4 regions of the Desulfovibrio desulfuricans genome follow, and region 1 is predicted to be linked to each of the others. Evidence: predicted binding sites of a transcription regulator. Region 1 holds the regulator's gene; each other region holds the start of a gene.
What was found. Region 1 encodes sigma-54, which starts transcription at its own class of promoters, with help from an activator protein. Its sites were predicted from a motif close to CTGGCACGGNNNNTGCTT; they were not measured.

Region 1 (4,801 bases):
GCAAATCCATGCCCAGAGCGATTCCCTTAAAGTGGCTCATGGAGGGGCGCGACATCATGTCCACCATCTCCATAGCCAGGCTTACGGGCAGACCATCAACCACAAAGTGGCCCATGTCTTCAAAAACCTTGAGCGCAGTACTCTTGCCCGCGCCAGACAGGCCCGTGACAATGCACACCTGCACGTCCGCGCCGGGAACGGGCGCGTCGGCGTCTGGCGTAACAGCACGGGTGGGAGCAAGGGGGAGCATCTGCTCGGAGTCCTTCATGACATTCGCCTCTTGTGGGTCAGATCACCGTTTGCAGCAGGGGTTGAGCGCCACAGGCTTTGATGGACGTTGCCAAATCCGGTCCGCCCGCATTATCGTTTGAAATATTTGCAGGGCGACCGCAGGGGAGCATTCGAAGTGGGGCGAACCACAACAGGCCCGCCCCACTGTACCTTATGGATTGTTACAACACTGGGTCAATAAGGGCGTAGCCGCTGACCTTGGTGCGGTACACCACATTGATGCGGTTGTTTTCTGCATTAAAGAACACCAGAAACTCGCTGCCGATGGAATCAAGCTGCATGAGCGCCTCATCCAGATGCAGAGGCTTGGTGGCAAGACGGTCGGTGCCGTCAACGGGCTGCTGCGTGTCCGCATCAGCATCAAGATTATAGGTAAACACGTCCACATCCGTATCGCGGGCGTGCCGTCTCTGGGCCTTGACGCGGGCCACCTGACGCTTGATCTGCGATTCAACCTTGTCGGTCACAAGGTCGATGGCGGCATACATGTCAGAGGTCTGCTCCGTGGCGTTGATGTGCAACCCTTCGCCGGTAACGGTCACTTCGCAGCGATGGCGAAACTTGTCAACGGTAAGCACAACTACCACTTCCAGGCCAGAGGCCTTGCCAAAAAACCGTCCCAGCTTTTCCATGCGACGACGGGCATACTTCTTGAGGTGTTCGGAGGCTTCAAAGTTCTTGAAAGCAAATGAGATGTTCATATGTTCCTCCTAAGTAGGGTGCCACTCGGCGGGGAATCAGAAATGATCCTTGCGCCTTGACGAAGAGGGAATATCAAGCGCCGTGCGGTATTTGGCCACCGTACGCCGCGCAATATTGACCTTGAGACGCTCCTTGAGCATTTCACCGATACGCTCATCGCTGAGGGGAGACCTCGTGTCCTCCTCAGAGATGAATTTCTTGATCAGCGCCTTGACGCTTTCCGAGCCAACCTGGCTTCCGTCGTCCAGCTCAAGCCCGCTGTTAAAGAAAAACTTCAACTCAAAGATGCCGTGCGGCGTGGCCACATACTTGTTGGTGGTTATGCGGCTTACCGTTGATTCGTGCATGCTGATGTCGTCGGCGATGTCTTTGAGAATAAGCGGCGCAAGCTTGGTGACGCCGTCTTCAAAAAAAGGCTGCTGGTGGCGCACAATACTTTCCATAACCTTGTACAGCGTGCGCTGGCGCTGGTACAGGCTCTTGATGAGCCACGAGGCGGAGCGGATTTTTTCCGAGCAGTAGTCTTTTTCCTGCTCGTTGCCGCCTATGTTCATCTGGCTCATGGCCGAGAGCTGCAGCTGCGGCAGACCGTCGTCGTTGAGCAAAATGACAAATTCATCGCCCATCTTGTACACAAATACGTCGGGACTCACATAGGTGGGCTCGCCGCCGCCAAAGCTGGCGCCCGGCAACGGGTCAAGACTCTGGATGATGTCCAGGTATTCCTTGAGCTCGTCCATATCGAGCTTGAACTTGCGCAGCAGGGGCTTGTAGCGCTTGGCCTCCAGGTCCTCCAGGTGCGCCTCCACCAGTTCCACAAGGATGGGGTCGCGCGCGTAGTTGAGGCTCTTTATCTGCACCATCAGGCATTCGCGGGCGTCGCGTGCGGCAACGCCGACAGGGTCGAACCGCTGCAACTTTTCCAGCACAGGCAAAACGGCGTCGGGGGTTGTCTTGGCCATGTCGGCCACTTCGTCAAGGGTGGCCTGCAGATACCCGGCGGACGACAGGTTGCCGATAATGATCTCACCGATGCCCTTTTGCTCTTCCGTCATGTCAGAGAGGCGCAGCTGCCACAGCAGATGCCCGTCAAGGGTCGGCTTGGCCGCATAGCGGGCCTCGAGAGGCGAAATTTCTTCGGCAAGCTCAAACTCGCGCGACTGCGAAAGGCGGGGGGTACTGGCAAACTCACCGAGATAATCCTCCCAGTCAGCGTCCTTGGCCAGTTCCTTGTCGTAGACTTCTTCCTTGGGGCCCTCGCGATCGTCCGGCTGCTCTGCAGAGGCGTCGTCATTGATCGTGGATTCTTCGAGAAAGGGATTTTCAAGCAGCTCTTGCTGTACAGTTTCCAGAAGCTCCACGCGTGAGAGCTGCAGCAGTTTGATTGCCTGCTGCAATTGCGGGGTCATTACCAGTTGCTGTGTCAGCTTCAGTTGCTGCCGTAGTTCCAGTGCCATGAGTGCTCTTTTGCCTTAACGTGCCATCGGGCTATAGAATTATCTGTTTACAAGTAGTGTGCCATATGTGCAAAAATTATGCAATAGCTAACAGTTGCAAGCTCAACTTCACGTCGCAAAGAGTTTTGCGCGGCTCTGGTACCCCGCAAAAACAAGCGCTGACGCGGCTTTTGCGACATTGAAAAAAACTGCCGCATACAAAAAGGGGAAGGCAAAAGCCCTCCCCTTTTTTGCGCGATTTTGCGATACCCAAGTCTGGTAAAAAACCGACGCCTGCGCCGCAACAGGTGCTGCGTTGGTTATACTTTGGCGAACTTTTTCGCCGCTGTGATAAATTCGCGGAACAAAGGATGCGCGTTCATGGGACGCGACTTGAACTCGGGGTGGAACTGGCAGCCAAGAAACCAAGGATGGTCCTTGAGCTCGATAATTTCCACCAGCGAATCGTCAGGGGCCGTACCGCTGAAAACCATGCCCTTTTCGGCCAGCAGATCCTTGAAGGCATTATTGAATTCGTAGCGATGCCGATGGCGCTCGTCCACCATGCCTTTTTTGTAAGCGGTAAAGGCCTTGGTGTCGGGCGCAACCTTGCAGGGGTACGAGCCAAGGCGCATGGTGCCGCCCTTGTCGCTGCCCGCGTCGCGCTTTTCCACATTCTTGGTGCGGAAGTCGAACCACTCGGTCATAAGGTAAATGACCTTGTGGTCTGACAGGGGGTTGAATTCTTCAGAGTTGGCATCGTCAAGCCCGGCCACGTGGCGCGTAAATTCGATAACCGCGCACTGCATGCCAAGGCAGATGCCAAAGAAAGGAACCTTGTTTTCACGGGCGTAGCGGATGGCGGCAATCTTGCCTTCCACGCCCCGGTAGCCAAAGCCGCCGGGCACGAGAATGCCGTGACAACCCTTGAAGGAGTCCGCCGCGTTGCTCTCGTCCACGTTTTCAGAGTTGACGTAGCGCAGTTCCACCTCGACACGGTTGGCCACGCCGCCGTGAATGAGGGCCTCGTGCAGGCTTTTGTAAGCCTCCTTGAGGTCAACGTACTTGCCCACAATGGCAATGGTAACCTTGCCCTTGGGGTTGGCGCAGTCGCTGATGAGCTTTTCCCAGGCTTCAAGGTGGGCGTTGCGCGCGGGCAGGCGCAGCATGATGGCCACCTTCTGGTCAAAGCCTTCTTCGTAAAACTTGAGCGGCACTTCATAGATGTTGTTTACATCAACCGAAGAGAACACGGCGTCCTGGTCCACGTTGCAGAACAGGGCGATCTTGCGGCGCAGTTCTTCGGGGATGCTCTGCTCGCAGCGGCACAAAATGATGTCGGGCTGAATGCCGATGGAGAGCAGTTCCTTGACGCTGTGCTGGGTGGGCTTGGTCTTGTGCTCGCCGGCGCTGCGCAGGTAAGGCACCAGGGTGAGGTGAATGTTCAGGCAGTTGTCGCGCCCAAGGTCGGACCTGAGCTGACGGATGGCCTCAAGAAAGGGCAGGCCTTCAATATCGCCCACAGTGCCGCCGATTTCAATGATGGCGACATCCGGCGCGTCTTCGCCTTCAGAGAGGGAGAGCACCACGGTTTTGATCTCGTCGGTGATGTGCGGAATAACCTGCACGGTCGCGCCCAGGTAATCGCCGTGCCGTTCCTTGGCGATCACATGGTTGTAAATGGCGCCGGAGGTGGTGTTGTTCTTCCGCGACATGGGCACATTGAGATAGCGCTCGTAATGCCCAAGATCCAGATCCGTCTCCGCGCCGTCGTCGGTAACAAATACCTCGCCGTGCTGGAACGGGTTCATGGTGCCGGGGTCAACATTGATGTAAGGATCAAGCTTCTGGATGGTTACCGTAAGCCCGCGCGTTTGCAGCAGCGCGCCCAGAGACGCGGCCGCAAGGCCCTTGCCCAACGACGACAACACGCCGCCCGTCACAAAAATGTATTTAGTTTTCATGGCCTTCCACCTGTACTTGGGTATGTTGAGTGGTTCAACCAAACAGTTTTAACCTGAATTGAATTTTTTGGCTAGCATTGACTAAGTAAAACAAGCTAAGTAATGTGTTATTCCCTTTTCAGCGTGCGTGCCCAACAGGCGGCCCGGACATTCTCGGCATTTGCATGCCAGATGACGGACAGCCGGGTTATTACAGGCAACAGCACGTACGGCTAAGCGCATGCCTGGCCGGAAATATCCGCGTTGCAAGCCAAGGAGGCTTCCCCCGCATGGGTACGGTCAATACACTGGTCATCACCGGCTACGGCACAAACTCTCATATGGAAACCGCCCACACCGCCCGTCTGGCCGGGGCCGACAAGGCTGACGTGGTGCATTTTTCCGATCTGGTGGCGGCCAAGGTTCGCC
Region 2 (4,801 bases), 700 kb from region 1:
AGGGCGTCAAAAGCCAGGGGCTTGGTAAGGTAATCGTACGCCCCGGCCTTGAGCGCCTCAACCGCGCTCGAAACGTCCGAATAGGCCGTCATGATAAGGATGGGAATGGCGGGATTGTACGCCTTGACGGCGCGCGTGGCCTCAATGCCGCTCATGCCGCCCATGCGCACATCCATGAGGATAAGGTCAAAGGGGCGCTGGCGGCACAGCTCCAGCGCCTCCTCGCCGCTGGCGGCTCCGGTAGGGGTGTAGCCCCACTCTTCAAGCAGGGCTCGCAGCATTTCGCGGTGGTTGCGGTCGTCGTCCACGACCAGCAGATGTATGGCTGTATGTGCGGTCATTATTCTGTCCTTGGGCAAACATCGGGGCGGGTTGGCGCACCAAAAATTTCGAGGCTATGGGGCAGGCGTGCCATCCGCCTACACAGGCAGGGTCAGCGTAAACTCCGCCCCGTGCCCCGGCGCGTTGCCGACGCTGACGCGCCCGCCGTGCCCCTCGGCAATCTGGTAGACAATGGCGAGGCCCAGCCCGGTTCCCGACGGTTTGGTGGTAAAATAGGGCGTGAAGATGGAGGCCTGAATCTCTGCCGGTATACCCGGCCCGGTGTCAGCCACGGTGAGGCTAAAAAAACCGTCCGGCAGCAGACGCGCCGTTACCCGCAGCGTGCCGCCATTATCCATGGCCTGCACCGCGTTGAGAAAAAGATTCAGCAGGGCCTGGGTCAGCCTTTCCGGGCTGATTTTGACCTTGGGGAACCCCGGCTCCAGCTCCAGCGCCACGGCAACGCCCTTGGCCTTGATGTCGGCCTCGGCAAGGCGCAGCGCCCGGCTGATAATCTCGCCCAGATCGGCCTGAACGGTTTCAAACGAGCCGGGGCGGGCAAAGTCCAGCAGCTCGGAAACCACGCGGTCGAGGCGCTCCACCTCGTCAATCATGCGCTGAGCGGCTTCTTGCTCACGCCCCCCAAGCGGCATGCGACGGGCAATATACAGGGCAACCCCCTTGATGGTGCTCAAAGGATTGCGGATTTCGTGGGCCACGCCAGCCGCCAGATGCCCCAAAGCGGCAAGGCGGTCATTGCGCTGGGCGTCGGCCTGAAGCCGCTTCATTTCCGTAACATCACGCAGCACAAACACATTACCCAAAAAAACGCCGTCTTCATTGCGTATGGCCGCTCCGCCAAGGTTGACGGTCAGCGGTTTTGCCCCGGCAACGGCCAGCGCCGTCTCCTGCTCCAAGATGCGCGCGCCGTGGGACATCTTGTCTGTCAGTGAATCCCATGGCAGACCCGGCAGGCTTGCCAGAGGGCTTGCCTGCTTGTGGGCATGGGAGCTGCCCTGCTGGCCGTTTTGCGGGCCGGAGTTCTCCGCGGGCAATATCTCGTGGCGTTTTTTGCCAAACATGCCAAGCGCCGCATCGTTGATCATGGCGATGCGGCCTGCGGGATCGCTGATCACAAGCCCCAGAGGCAGGCTGGCCACAACCTCGGCCGCCATGGCCTGCTGATCGCGCAAAATACGCTGCCAGCGCCGGTTGTTGTGCACCCAGAACAGTGAAACAAAACCGGCCAGACCAAGTGCTGCCGCCAGCGCGGCCGAAAGCAGGTTATTGCGGGCGTCCTGCGCCAAAGCGTCCTCAAAAGGGCGCGCGTCAAAGCCGACCAGCGCAACACCCACCACCTGACGCGGTGCTTCTGGGCCTGGTCGCCCGCCAAAACCGCCCATGGGCGGCGGCGGAGCGTCGCCAAATGCGTCCCTGGGGTCGGGCGCTCCAAAACCGTCAGCTGCGCCAGGGCGGCCATCCGGCCCGGCAAGCCCGTCCGCCCCAAGCATCCCCATCATGCCGCCCATCATGCCCATGCCGTGGGATCCGTGCCCCCCGCCCATATGCTGCCCGTGCGCACGACTCAACGGAGCAAATGCACGAAATACTTCAAATACTTCCTTGCCGTCCTTGTTGCGCACCCGCCACATGGGTCTGTCCCCAACGTCGGCCAGAGGGGGAACATCCTGAGCCTGAACCCGCATGGACGTTGCCGCCAGATCGCGCCCCGCATCGCCGGGCTGACCGGGGGGCAGGGGGCTGTCGCCGCTCTGCGCCAGAACAGCGCCGCTGGTGTCGGTCACGGCCATATACAAAATGCCGGGCTGGCGGGCGGTTTCGGTCAGCAGAGGGCGCATGCCCAGCACCGCGCCGGGGCTGAGACGCAGCCCGGTGCGGGTTCCGGCCTCCAGCGCCCAGATGAGCGCTTCGGCCCTGTCGATGAGATTATGGACCATAAAAGCCCGTTCACGCTGGTTGCTGCGCACGGAAATACCCGCCAGCGTAAGCCCCAGAATAAGGGCCGCGCCCAGCAGCATCCAGGGCGAAAGCCCCATGCGCGACAGACTGCGTGATAAAGACAGGCGGAAAGATTTCATGACTGGTTCCTCTACGGCGCAGCATTAAATTATGTATTTTTTACCCACCGCGCAAGCCCCCTGGTAAAATTTGGACACTATCCAGCGCAGGTGAGTAAAAAACGGGCAGTGCTCAAACTCATGCCCCCAAGCTCCACAGTCACATAAAAAAATACATCTTATATTTAAGCATGTTAAGAAGCACAGCAACAGTTGGCACGTCCTTTGCTCATACAACAGCAAATGGCGCTAAAAACGCAGCAACCATCAGCAGGCATTAATTACAACTGACGGCGCAACGTCAAATAGAGGAAACTGATATGTACGGCTGCGATATAGGAAGCGTAATGGGATGGGGAAACGGCATGACGCACCTTATGTTCATGATTCTGATCGTTTCTCTTGCAGCTGTTTTTATCAGCAGGATCATACCACAAAAGAAGAATAACATGGACTCAGCAGATTCTCTGTCCATTCTAAAAAAGCGGCTTGCTTCGGGCGAAATATCGCTTGAAGAATACGAAAAACTGAAAAACGCCATCTAAGCCGCAATGCGCTCAACCGCTAAAAAAGCAGGAACAGGTATGAGCACTTTCAAACTGACCCTTATTCTTGCCGCGCTTGCCTTTGCCCTGGCGCTGGCTGTGACAGCCTCAGAGGCAAGCGAGGCCGCAACGCAACCAGAATCACCATGGTGCGGCAACGGGCAAAACGGCGCGCACGGCTACGGATCAAACTGCCAAGGCCCGGCGACAGCAACGTCCTGGCGCAATTAACCAAATCATCTCAAGCAAAAAGGATACACTACCATGAAGACCTCCAAAATCGTTACCTCCGGCGCGGCCCTTACCCTTGCTATCTTTCTTGGCATTGCGGGTGTTGCTTCTGCCCAGAACGGAGACGGGCACGGCCCCGCAGGCATGGGCCCCGGAACGGGCTACGGCATGGGGCACGGCGGCATGGGTTACGGCATGGGCCTGACCAATGAGCAGCAAACCGCCATGCAGCAGCTACACCAGAACTTTGCGGAAAAAATGCAACCCACCCTGCAGCAGCATTTTGCCAAGATGGCCGAGCTGAATAACCTTGCCGCTGCTGACGCAAAGCCTGACGACGCCCGAGTCAAGGCAGCCCAGAAGGATCTGCGCGAAATCGACGCCAAGCTGTACGCAGCCCGCGCCGATATGCTCAAGCAGATGTCTGACAAGGGTATTCCATTTATGGCCGGGCACGGCATGGGCCGGGGCATGGGACGGGGTATGGGCCATGGCATGGGTCACGGCATGATGGGTAACGGCATGATGGGCAACGGCGACTGCCCCGGCCTGGCAGGCAACGCCGCCGACAATGCCGTGCCGTCTTCCACCACCGGCAACAAGTAAGCGCAGCAGTTTACCATGGCGCGGCCAACTGCCAGGCTATGCGCCATTACCACACGCTCCCTCGCAGTCTGGCGGCTGCGGGGGAGTGCGCCGTAGTTAGCCCATATACAAAAAACCGCCCGCTTTCGAAAAAGCAGACGGCTTTGCATCGGTCAAAATCCGCCGCGAAACCCTGATTTCACGGCGGATCTTCTGTCAAGACGGCTATGAGTTGTAGTCGCCCCTGTTAAACTTGAATTTTTCCGTCGCGGTCATCACGTCAAGCTCGTTGACCAGTGAATCAAGACCGGTATTCTGACCGCGCACGGCGGCCGTATTGGTCTTGAGTGCGGAAACCTGCCCGTCTATGCCCTGCAAAAGAGAATAGGCTTCGCGCAAAGATCCATCCTGCCCCGACGAGCCCAGGGCGTTAACGTACGAATCCCACATATCCAGCGTGCCAGAGGCCTGAGAAAAGGCGCTCTGGATGACATCGTCATCCATATCGGCCGGTTCTGCCTGGGTAGTGCCCAGCAGCATCTGGCTGATCATCGAAGCCTGCGAGGTCTGGCCCGCTGCAGCAGTGGAAAACGTGGAAGATGCGACGGCATTGTCAAGGCCCAACTGCTCGGTCAAAGCAGCCTCAAAGCCCCCCGCCTGCGTCTTTTGCGGGCGTGTGGAGCCTGAGGACTGGCTTTGCTGCCGTAACAGCGCCTCAAGTTGGTCGTTGGTAACTTTCATGTCGCCTCCAGGGTTGGCGTACTGCCGTTGCGAAAAAGATGCAAAAACCTTGCCACAACCGCACCACACCATAACAGGCTGATTTTGCACAGTCCCGCGAGGCGCGCGGGAAAAATTTTCCCTGCCCCTTTGCGGCGTTAGGTGAAATGTCTTGTCTATTGTGCTGAAAAAAACTACCATTAATGTTAGGTGAAGGCAAAGGATAAGGCTGCAACACCAAAATCATACCCCTCTGGTAGCCCCCCATTCTGCCCGCCCGCCAATCAATCTGCCGTATAGAGGGGAACAGGAGTTTGCCAT
Region 3 (4,801 bases), 160 kb from region 1:
GAAGAAGAAACCTTCCGACGCGACCTTTTCTACCGTCTCAATGTGTTTCCCATATTTTTGCCGCCTCTGAGCTTCCGGCCAGAAGACATCCTGCCGCTGGCCAACCATTTCATAAAAAAATATGCGCTGGCCAATGGCCGCAGCAATGTGCGCCTGTCCCTTTCTGTAATGGATATGCTGCAGCGCTACAGCTGGCCGGGCAACATCCGCGAGCTGGAAAACGTCATGGAGCGCGCCGTGCTGCTGCTCGGACGCGAGGGCCTTGTACTGCCCCAGCATCTGCCCCCCGCCCTGCACGGCAACCGCGCCGCCGCCGCTACATCGGGACACGCGCCGGGCCTGCTCAGGCAAGGGCTATCTGGCAGCTTGCAGGAGCAGCTTGACGAGCTGGAGCGGGCATCCATTACCGAGGCCCTTGAATACAGCCAGGGGCAGATGGGTAAAGCCGCGGCCAGCCTGGGTCTGACAGAAAGAATCATGGCCCTGCGCATGAAAAAATACGGCATCACTTACAAGGCTTTTCGGCCTGTGTACCGTAGGGAAGAAGAGGCGTAGAAAAAGACGAATCTACTGAATAGTATTTTTTAAAAATGGCAAAACGATCCTCAAATAGATAAAATTAGCAAAGTATTTTATGCTGTTATATAATTAGCTTCTCAAACAATCCAACTTGACACAATAATTTCTACATTTTTGTACAATCTTTAAAAACTTCTGTAATACTCTTATTTTAATCATTTTTTACGTACGCCCCCAAGACGCTGCCACACGATGCATCTTGGGGGCTCTTTTTTTCAACACAAATGTAGAAATTATTCTTTCCTGCCAATCGCCCGCATTCCCTCCCCTTACCCAGCCAAACAATTAAATTAAAATATATCAATATATTATGCAAATTGAGCCCCATCAGAAACAGCTTTGGCACAATTCATGCCTATACAAGGCATTGCTGCGGTGCTGTATCGTGGCGGTGGGCATGGCGCCGCCCACAGAGGATGAGGTTTTTTTTAAACGCGGAACGGAACGACGGAGACCCAGCCCGCTGCATCGTGCAGCACGTTGTCTCCCGCGCCGGATCCGAATACGCTGAAGGATGTCCGTATGAACGCCTCGGATACTGCATTTATTCTGATCTGCGCCTCCATGGTCATGCTGATGACCCCGGCGCTAGCCCTCTTTTACGGTGGCCTTGTTCGCTCCCGCAATATTTTGTCCACCCATATGCACAGCTACGGCGCGCTGGCGCTCATCTCTGTACTTTGGGCCATTGTGGGATACACCCTGGCTTTTGGCGAAGATGTGGGCGGCATAATCGGCGATCTTTCCTACCTCTTCCTCAAGGGTGTTGGTGGTGAATCGGCTCCTGCTGCCGCGCAGCTGCCCCACACGGTATTTATGGGTTATCAGTGCATGTTTGCTGCTCTTACCGTGGCCCTTATTTCAGGCGCCTACGCTGAGCGCATCCGCTTTTCCGCCATGCTTGTTTTCTCTGGCTTGTGGCTGCTCTTTGTTTACTCGCCCATGGCCCACTGGGTGTGGGGCGGCGGCTGGATGAGCAAAATGGGCGCCCTTGACTTTGCTGGCGGCGCGGTTGTGCACATGTCTTCCGGCGCGGCGGCTCTTGCCTGTGCCCAGGCTCTTGGACCGCGGCTTTCTACCGGCGCTTCGCACGCCACGCCCAACAACCTGCCCCTCACCCTTCTTGGCGGCGGCCTGCTGTGGTTTGGCTGGTTCGGCTTTAACGCTGGCAGCGCCCTGGCTTCCGGTCCCCTTGCTGGTCAGGCCCTTGTAACCACCCATATGGCTTCTGCCTGCGGTATTCTTGGCTGGATGCTCGTTGAATGGATTCGTACCGGCAAGCCCACGAGCCTTGGCGCCATCTCCGGCGCGCTGGCCGGGCTTGTGGCCATCACCCCCGGCGCGGGCTATGTTGAAGTGCTGCCCGCCATGCTCATCGGTTTTGTCGGCGGCATCATCTGCTACGGCGGCGTGCTGCTGAAGAACAAGTTTGGCTACGACGACGCCCTTGACGTGGTGGGCATCCACGGCGTCGGCGGCACCTGGGGCGCGCTTGCTACCGGCCTGTTTGCCTGCGCCGCCATCAACAACACCGACGGCCTGTTCTACGGCAATCCCAGCCAGGCCTGGATCCAGATCGTGTCCATTGTGGCTACCTGGGGTTATTGCTACATTGTTTCCCGAATCATCCTCTATGTGGTTGACGCTGTAGTCGGCCTGCGGGTTACGCCTGAAGAGGAATTCACCGGCCTCGATTTGAGCGAGCACAACGAACGCGGCTACTCCCTGTAGTCAACGGGAAACAGCAAAGGAACGACCTATGAAAAAGCTAGAAATCATCATCCGGCCCAGCATGTTTGACAAGGTTAAGGACACGCTTACCGACATGGGCATCCACGGCTTGAACTACGTTGAAATCAAGGGTTTTGGTCGCCAGCGCGGGCATACCGAAGTGTATCGCGGCACGACCATGCAGGTGGACTGCCTGCCCAAGATCAAGCTCGAAGTGGTGCTGCACGATGACATGCTCGAAACGGTTCTGAACGCTGTGGTTTCCATCTCCCGCACGGGTCAGGTCGGCGACGGTAAAATTTTCATCAGTGACGTTATGGATGCTATCCGCATCCGCACTGGTGAACGCGGTGACGAGGCTCTGTAGTCCGGGTTTACGTCTGTGTTAAGCAACAAAATGATAAAGGAGACGCGGGTATGAGTTCCCCCCGTAAAAAGGCATTGTTCAAAGTAGTGAACACTGCGCCGGTTACCCCCAGCAGTGCTGATGAAGTGGGTCGCAGTGCAGAAGATATCTTTGGCCGTTATGTGTTTGGCATCGCTACCATGCGCAAGCGTCTGCCCAAGGATGTGTTCAAAAAGCTGGCCAAGACCATCCGCGACGGCGAACGCCTGAATCCCGAGATTGCCGACGTTGTCGCCAACGCCATGAAGGATTGGGCCATCGAAAACGGCGCCACGCACTACACGCACTGGTTCCATCCCATGACCGGCCTCACTGCCGAAAAGCATGACGCCTTTCTGTCGCCCACCGTCGATGGTCAGGTTATCAGCGAGTTCTCCGGCAAGATGCTGATCAGCGGTGAGCCGGACGCCTCATCCTTCCCTTCCGGCGGCATCCGCTCCACGTTTGAAGCCCGCGGCTACACCGCGTGGGATCCTTCCGTGCCGGTATTCATCATCCCCTCTCCTTACGGGGCTGCCCTGCACATTCCCACGTACTTCTACTCGTATTCGGGCGAAGCTCTTGACCGCAAGATCCCGCTCATGCGCTCCATCTCGGCCCTGTCGCGTCAGGCCATGCGTATTCTCAAGCTCTTTGGCAACGCCTCGGCCAACTATGTGCGCGCCAATGTGGGCCCGGAGCAGGAATACTTTCTGGTCGACAAAAACCTGGCCGCCCTGCGTCCCGACCTGCTGCTGGCTGGCCGCACCCTGATGGGCGCGACCTCGCCCAAGGGTCAGGAGATGGAAGACCATTACTTTGGCTCCATTCCTTCCCGCGTGATGAGCTTCATGCAGGATCTGGAAAACGAACTGCGTTCGCTGGGCATCCCGGCCAAGACCCGTCATAACGAAGTGGCCCCCGGCCAGTTCGAAATTGCCCCGGTCTACGAAGAAGCAAACATCGCCTGCGACCACAACATGCTGTGCATGAACATGATGCGCCACATGGCCGGCAAGCACGGCTTTGTGTGCCTGCTGCACGAAAAGCCCTTTGCTGGCGTAAACGGCAGCGGCAAGCACAACAACTGGTCCATCAGCGATTCTGACGGCATAAACCTGCTCAACCCCGGTTCCACGCCGCTTGACAATGCCCAGTTTCTGGTATTCCTGGCCGCCGTGCTGCGTGCCGTGCATCTGCACAGCGCCGCCCTGCGCCTGGGTACCGTGGGCGCGGGCAACGACCACCGCCTTGGCGCCAACGAAGCCCCGCCGGCCATTCTGTCCGTCTACCTTGGCGAACAGCTCACCGACGTGCTCGACACCATCGTGAACGGCAAGGGTTCCAAAAACAAGAAGAGCTCGGTCATGGAAGTGGGCGTTTCCACCCTGCCTCCGCTGCCCGTGGATCTGTCCGACCGCAACCGCACAAGCCCCTTTGCCTTTACCGGCAACAAGTTTGAGTTCCGCGCCGTGGGCTCCTCGCAGTCCGTGGCTCCGGTCAATATCGCCCTGAACGCGGCCGTGGCCAGCGCTCTTGACGACATCGCCACCGAACTCGAAGCCTCCGTCGCCGGCGGCACCGAGCTGAAAGCGGCCCTGCAGGCCCTGCTGCCCCGCCTGTTCAAGGAGCACATGCCCATCGTCTTCAACGGCAACGGTTATGCTGAATCCTGGGCCGAAGAAGCCGCCCGACGCGGCCTGCCCAACTACAACAACACCGTCACCGCGCTTGAGCATTACAGCGATCCCGACGTCATGAACGTCTTCCTGCGTCACGGCATCCTGACCGAACGTGAAATCCTTTCGCGTCAGGACATCCTGCTGGAAAACTACAGCAAGACCGTGTGCATCGAAGGCAACCTGATGGCCGACATGATCCGCGCCTCTGTGCTGCCGCCCAGCCTGGACGCCCAGATCAAGGCTGCCGACGCGGTTGTTAAAACCCGCGCCGTGCTTGGCGACAAGACTGCGACCAGCGAAGAAGAATACTTCAACGAGCTGCGTGGTCACATCGTTGCACTCCAGAAGGGTGTGACGGTGCTTGAAAAGGCCGTGGAAAAGGCCCAGTGCACCGAAGGCGCACTGGAACAGGCCAAGGCGGCGC
Region 4 (4,801 bases), 470 kb from region 1:
GCCAACATTGGTTACGATCTGCTGCTCTTCTTTATTGATCTCGTAGTTGGTGGTGCGGGTTTCGCGGCTGCCGTTCTGCGTGGATGCCGACCCGGTAACGCCGTCGCCGCGAAAGTTGGCGTCGGGCGAGCCGCCCTCAAGATTTGAGCGGCCCTGCTGGGTTTCTTCACTGCGCTGCTCGCTGCGCACCGCTGTTTTTTCGGGGTCAAAAAGTTCGCGTCGGATGGTGCGCTGGCTAAAGTCCATGTCCACGTTGACCTTGGCGATGACGCGGCCAGGGCCAAACATGGGCTGCAGCATTTCTTCGATACGGCGCTCAAGGTTGCGCTGCACCTGCTGGCGGTGCTCCATCTGGGTGGAGCTGGCTCCGGCAAGACTGTCCGACTCCGGCTGGTACAGCACCTTGCCGCCGTTGTCAGAGATGGAAATGTGCGTTTTATCGAGCCCTTCAACCGCCATAAGCATCATGTTGAGGATGGCGTTGATTTCCTTTTGGTCGGGCTTGACGTTGGGGTGCTTGAGCTTGAGCACCACCGAAGCCGAGGGCGACTGGCGCTCTTCGACAAAAAGGCTGCGGTGCGGAATAACAAGGTGCACGCGGGCGCTTTCCACCCCCGGAAACTCGCTGATGGTACGCGAAAGTTCCCCCTGCAGCGCGCGGGTGTAATTTATCTTTTGCACAAAGTCGGTCTGGCCGACCTTGACCTTGTCAAAAATTTCAAAACCAATGCCCTGCCCCACCAGACCGCCTTCGCCCGCGATCTTGATGCGTTCGTCGTAGACCATCTCCTTGGGAACAAGGATGGTTTTGCCATTGTCTGTGAGCTGGTACATGACCTTGTCGGCCTGGAGAGACTTGATGACGACGCTGGCGTCTTCGGCGCTGAGGTTGGAGTACAGCACCTTTAAATCGGGGCGTGAAGCCCAGATGGAAAGGCCGATGGCTGCAGAGCCTACAAGCACCAACCCACCCAGGACGGCCACGCGCTGCATCACGCTCATTTTGGCCCAGATCGCCTTGATGGAATTGACAAACTGCATAAGAAAAGCCGGCATAAGTTAGCTCCTGGTGCGAAGACTGGCGTAATTCCGGCGCTTTGGCCGGACATATGCCATGCCAAAGCAATTGCCATGCCACTTGATAACTACCTATAATAAAATAATCTTTTTATAACCATGGCAGCATGTTCAAATTTGTGACGCCTAAAACGTCAAATCCCTCCCGAGGCTGAGCCGTGGGAGGGACCTGACGTTCAGGAGTGCGTGCGGAAAGGAAAAAAATCAGAACTGCATTCTGGAAATTTCTTTATATGCTTCAAGCACCTTGCCGCGCACAGCCGAGGTAAGCTTCATGGCCATGCTGGATTTTTGCATGGTGATCATGAGCTCGTGCACGTTTTGCGTGCGGCCCGAGGCAAAATCGTCGATGGCGAGGTTTTTGGCATTATCGAGTTCGTTGACCTTGTTGAGCGAATTTTTGATCGTGCCCGAAAAGCTGTTTTGCGGCGTTACCTGGGTGTGCGCCTGCGTAGGATACTTGATAAAATCGGCCTGGGCGCCAAAGTTTTCGCCACGGTCCACGCTGTCGCGCAGCAGGCTTTGATCAAGCGTTTTGGCAAACTGGGACTGCCCCCCGACAGAAGCGCCCTGCTGCAGGCTGCCCTGAACCTTGCTGAAATTCTGTATGGCCTCGCTGTACGCCTTCATGCCAACTGCCTGGATACTCATGACAACCTCCGCGCTTCGCAAAAATTCGTTTTCTATGCCGCAACCGTAGCCAAAACCTATCTGCCGATATCCAGAGCCTTGACAAACATGCCCTTGACGGCGTCCACAGTTGTGACGTTGGCCTCATAGTTGCGCTGGGCGGTCATGAGGTTGGCCATTTCCTCTACCACGTTGATATCGGGATACATCACATACCCTTCGGCATTGGCGTCGGGGTTGCCGGGTTCGTACACCCGCTTGAAGGGGCGGTTGTCCATGGTTACGGCCGATACGCGCACGCCCTGCACCGCCCTGTCGAGAGCCGAACGCATGTGGATGGAAAAAGGATCATCCACATCCGCCGTCTGTTGCACCACGCTGCGGCGGCGGTACGGCCCGCCCTGGGGCGTACGCGTGGTCTTGGCGTTGGCCAGGTTCATCGAAATGGTGTTGATGCGGGTGCGGTCGGCTGCAAGGCCCGACGCGCTGATGTCAAATGCCGTCATGAAGTCCATGGCTTCCTCCTACGCTGCCCGCTGCCTCTCCGGCTATGCCGCGCATGGGACGCGGCGGCGGGCAAAAAATCAGGCCTGCTTGCCGTCCTGAATGATGGTGTTCAAGCCTTCAAAAGACTTGGTCATCACCTGGGTAAGCGCCGTATACTGCAACTGGTTTTTGGCGTGTCGCGCCATTTCCTTATCAATATTCACGCGGTCTTCGCCGTGGACAACGCGGGGTTTGACCGCCATATCCCACTGCGGACCAAAGGAATCCGGGCTGAAGGCCGTGGGCATGTGGCCCGCCTCGGTGCGGGTCATCTCGCCTCTGGCGTCAAGGCCCAGAGCCGACTGCAGCTCTTTTTCAAAGGTCAGCTCGCGCGGCTTGTAGTTGGGCGTCTCGACGTTGGCGATGTTGCCCGAAATGATGTTCTGCCGCTGCAGCTGCATATCCATGACCTTGCCCACAAGGCCAATTTCCATATTGAACATTGATTTCATTATTCGTACCCCCGTGATTCACGGAAATCTGCTTGCCAAGTTTATAGCAACAAGCGTTCCATTACTAATAATTCATTTAATTACAGTAAGTTAACGCAGCATACGCCACTGATGGACAGTATTTTGACAGCAAGGCGCAAGGATGGAGCAAGACAGGGAGAAGCTCAGGGGCCGGCAACAAAAAAACCCGCCCGAAAAAACGGGCGGGCAAATCGGCGCTATGAATTGGGACAGCTGGAGCTACAGCCGCATCTGGGCGTCGGTAACGCCCAGCGAACGCAGCTGCAGATAGATGCGTGCGCAGGCCTCGGCATCGGAGCCAGCGTGATGATGATTCAGCGCGATGCCAAAATAGGAGCACACGCTGCTGAGTTTTTTGGAGGCAAGCGGCAGACTGCGCCGGGATCCTTTAAGCGTGCACAAAAAAGGCGTGCGCGGTTCGCGCTGGCCCGCAGCCTGACAGCTGGCGGCCAGCACGCGCCTGTCAAACGAGGCATTGTGCGCAAGCAGATGCGTCGCCCCTTCAAAAAAGGTTTGCATCTGGGGCCACACTTCGGCAAAGGTTGGCGCGTCCTTAAGCATGGGCCAGGTCAGGCCGTGTATCTCTGTAAACATTATCCGCGACGACGGCGGCCTGATAAGGCTGTAAAAAACATCGGTCACCCTGCCCTGCTCAATACGAGCAAGGCCCACGGCGCAAGCGCTGTGGGCCGAGTAGCCTGAAGTTTCAAAGTCAATGGCTACACTGCTGCATATATCTGTAGAAAGCACACTTACTCTTTTGCGGCTTTGCGGGCGGCCTCGGCCAGACGCGCCCTGATATAGTCGCGCATGACGGCATCGTCGTCCTCAAGGTTAAAGCAGCGGGCGTCCTCGCCCATGAGGCCGCCGGGCACAAAGTCGCCCTTGTCGGCGGGGTCTGTCACCATGTCGTCATAAAAACATATGGAAAGCCAGCGGCTTGCGGGTTCGTCGTCCACAACGTCCAGCAGCACAAAGAGCACTCGTTTGGTCTGGATGCTGTGCCGCGCGCGCAACGAGTAGCTGACGCCAGGCCGGGCCTTAAAGGTAAAGCTTACATTACTGTGCGCAGCCAGAAACTCCATGTATTCCGTAAACGATTTCTTTATGTTGAGCGGGTCGTCCTGCCACGAGTCAAGAAATTCGCGCAATTCTTCGGAACCTGTAACTTCCATAAGCGCTCCTTTTGGGGGTATGACGATTTGTCAGCGGCCCCACTGCCAAGGTGGGGTGCTCATATTCAAACTCCAGATGCCGCGCCTGTCAACCACAGCCTGGTGTTCCTGAATAAGCCAGCGCCGACAAAAAATGGCCCTGCACTTTTGCCTGTCCACCCAGGCCAGACCTCCCATCACCATCTTGTAGTTGATGGAATCGCCACCCACCTGCACCAGCGCTGCAATGGGCCCAGCTTCAAGCTGTCCCACCGTTTCAACGCCGACCTTGGTACCCTTGGGCATGACGCTCTTCAGGTAGGCCACGGCCTCGGGGCCAAAGGGCTGGTTATGGCTGGGGGCCTCGATGCCGTAAAAAATCAAAACCGCTTCCGGTTCATCGCTGCCGTGCTTGGTGCTTACAGAAATGGTATTGCCATCTTCCACATTTACCACATACGCAGTCCAGGTGGTCTCTGCAACTGCAGGAAGCGCAGTGGAAATAATAAAGACGATAAATGTCAACAGCCGGATAAGCATTAAAAAATCCCCCGCAACATCTTGCAGATTGTACTGCCAGATAATGCCTGTGCCGCCAGACCTTTGTCAAGGCAGGCGGCACAGGAGATAAAAAGGGGGAAATCCAATCAGTAAACCGAAGTCAGGCTACCCCCAGGCGACACGTCCGAGCTGGTAGGCAGCCGTAGCCACGGCATAGGCCAACCCGGTGTTGAACAGTATGCTGAAGGCCACCCAGCCCCAGCTGCCAGCCTCCTGCCGTATGACCACAAGGGCCACGAAGCAGGGCGAATACAGCAGCACAAAGAGCATGAGCGCGAGCGCGGTAGCCTTTGACCAGCCCTCTTCAGCCTTGAGGCGGTCGGCCAGGGGGGCGGCGTCTTCGGGGTCCTGGTCGCCCAT

Region 2: a site for sigma-54 is predicted at 2,613-2,630, ahead of DDIC_RS10340 (SHOCT domain-containing protein). Genes of this name have one in related genera too.
Region 3: a site for sigma-54 is predicted at 919-936, ahead of DDIC_RS08045 (ammonium transporter). Genes of this name have one in related genera too.
Region 4: a site for sigma-54 is predicted at 2,750-2,767, ahead of flgB (flagellar basal body rod protein FlgB). Genes of this name have one in related genera too.

What each region holds. Positions count from the first base shown of each region.
Region 1 covers NZ_CP036295.1:1,775,683-1,780,483, forward strand. The annotation lists gene rapZ (RNase adapter RapZ) at 1-250, opposite strand, end outside; gene hpf (ribosome hibernation-promoting factor, HPF/YfiA family) at 453-992, opposite strand; gene rpoN (RNA polymerase factor sigma-54) at 1,029-2,450, opposite strand; gene DDIC_RS07410 (CTP synthase) at 2,750-4,393, opposite strand; gene DDIC_RS07415 (phosphoribosylformylglycinamidine synthase subunit PurQ) at 4,663-4,801, shown strand, end outside.
Region 2 covers NZ_CP036295.1:2,478,319-2,483,119, forward strand. The annotation lists gene DDIC_RS10330 (sigma-54-dependent transcriptional regulator) at 1-341, opposite strand, end outside; gene DDIC_RS10335 (ATP-binding protein) at 420-2,420, opposite strand; gene DDIC_RS10340 (SHOCT domain-containing protein) at 2,720-2,944, shown strand; gene DDIC_RS10345 (hypothetical protein) at 2,984-3,175, shown strand; gene DDIC_RS10350 (periplasmic heavy metal sensor) at 3,209-3,781, shown strand; gene DDIC_RS10355 (hypothetical protein) at 3,986-4,501, opposite strand; gene DDIC_RS10360 (universal stress protein) at 4,800-4,801, shown strand, end outside.
Region 3 covers NZ_CP036295.1:1,936,801-1,941,601, forward strand. The annotation lists gene DDIC_RS08040 (sigma-54 interaction domain-containing protein) at 1-555, shown strand, start outside; gene DDIC_RS08045 (ammonium transporter) at 1,102-2,310, shown strand; gene DDIC_RS08050 (P-II family nitrogen regulator) at 2,339-2,677, shown strand; gene DDIC_RS08055 (glutamine synthetase III) at 2,728-4,801, shown strand, end outside.
Region 4 covers NZ_CP036295.1:1,303,892-1,308,692, reverse strand. The annotation lists gene fliF (flagellar basal-body MS-ring/collar protein FliF) at 1-1,056, opposite strand, end outside; gene fliE (flagellar hook-basal body complex protein FliE) at 1,282-1,728, opposite strand; gene flgC (flagellar basal body rod protein FlgC) at 1,785-2,222, opposite strand; gene flgB (flagellar basal body rod protein FlgB) at 2,292-2,705, opposite strand; gene DDIC_RS05495 (3'-5' exonuclease) at 2,946-3,476, opposite strand; gene DDIC_RS05490 (hypothetical protein) at 3,479-3,901, opposite strand; gene DDIC_RS05485 (thermonuclease family protein) at 3,932-4,420, opposite strand; gene feoB (ferrous iron transport protein B) at 4,547-4,801, opposite strand, start outside.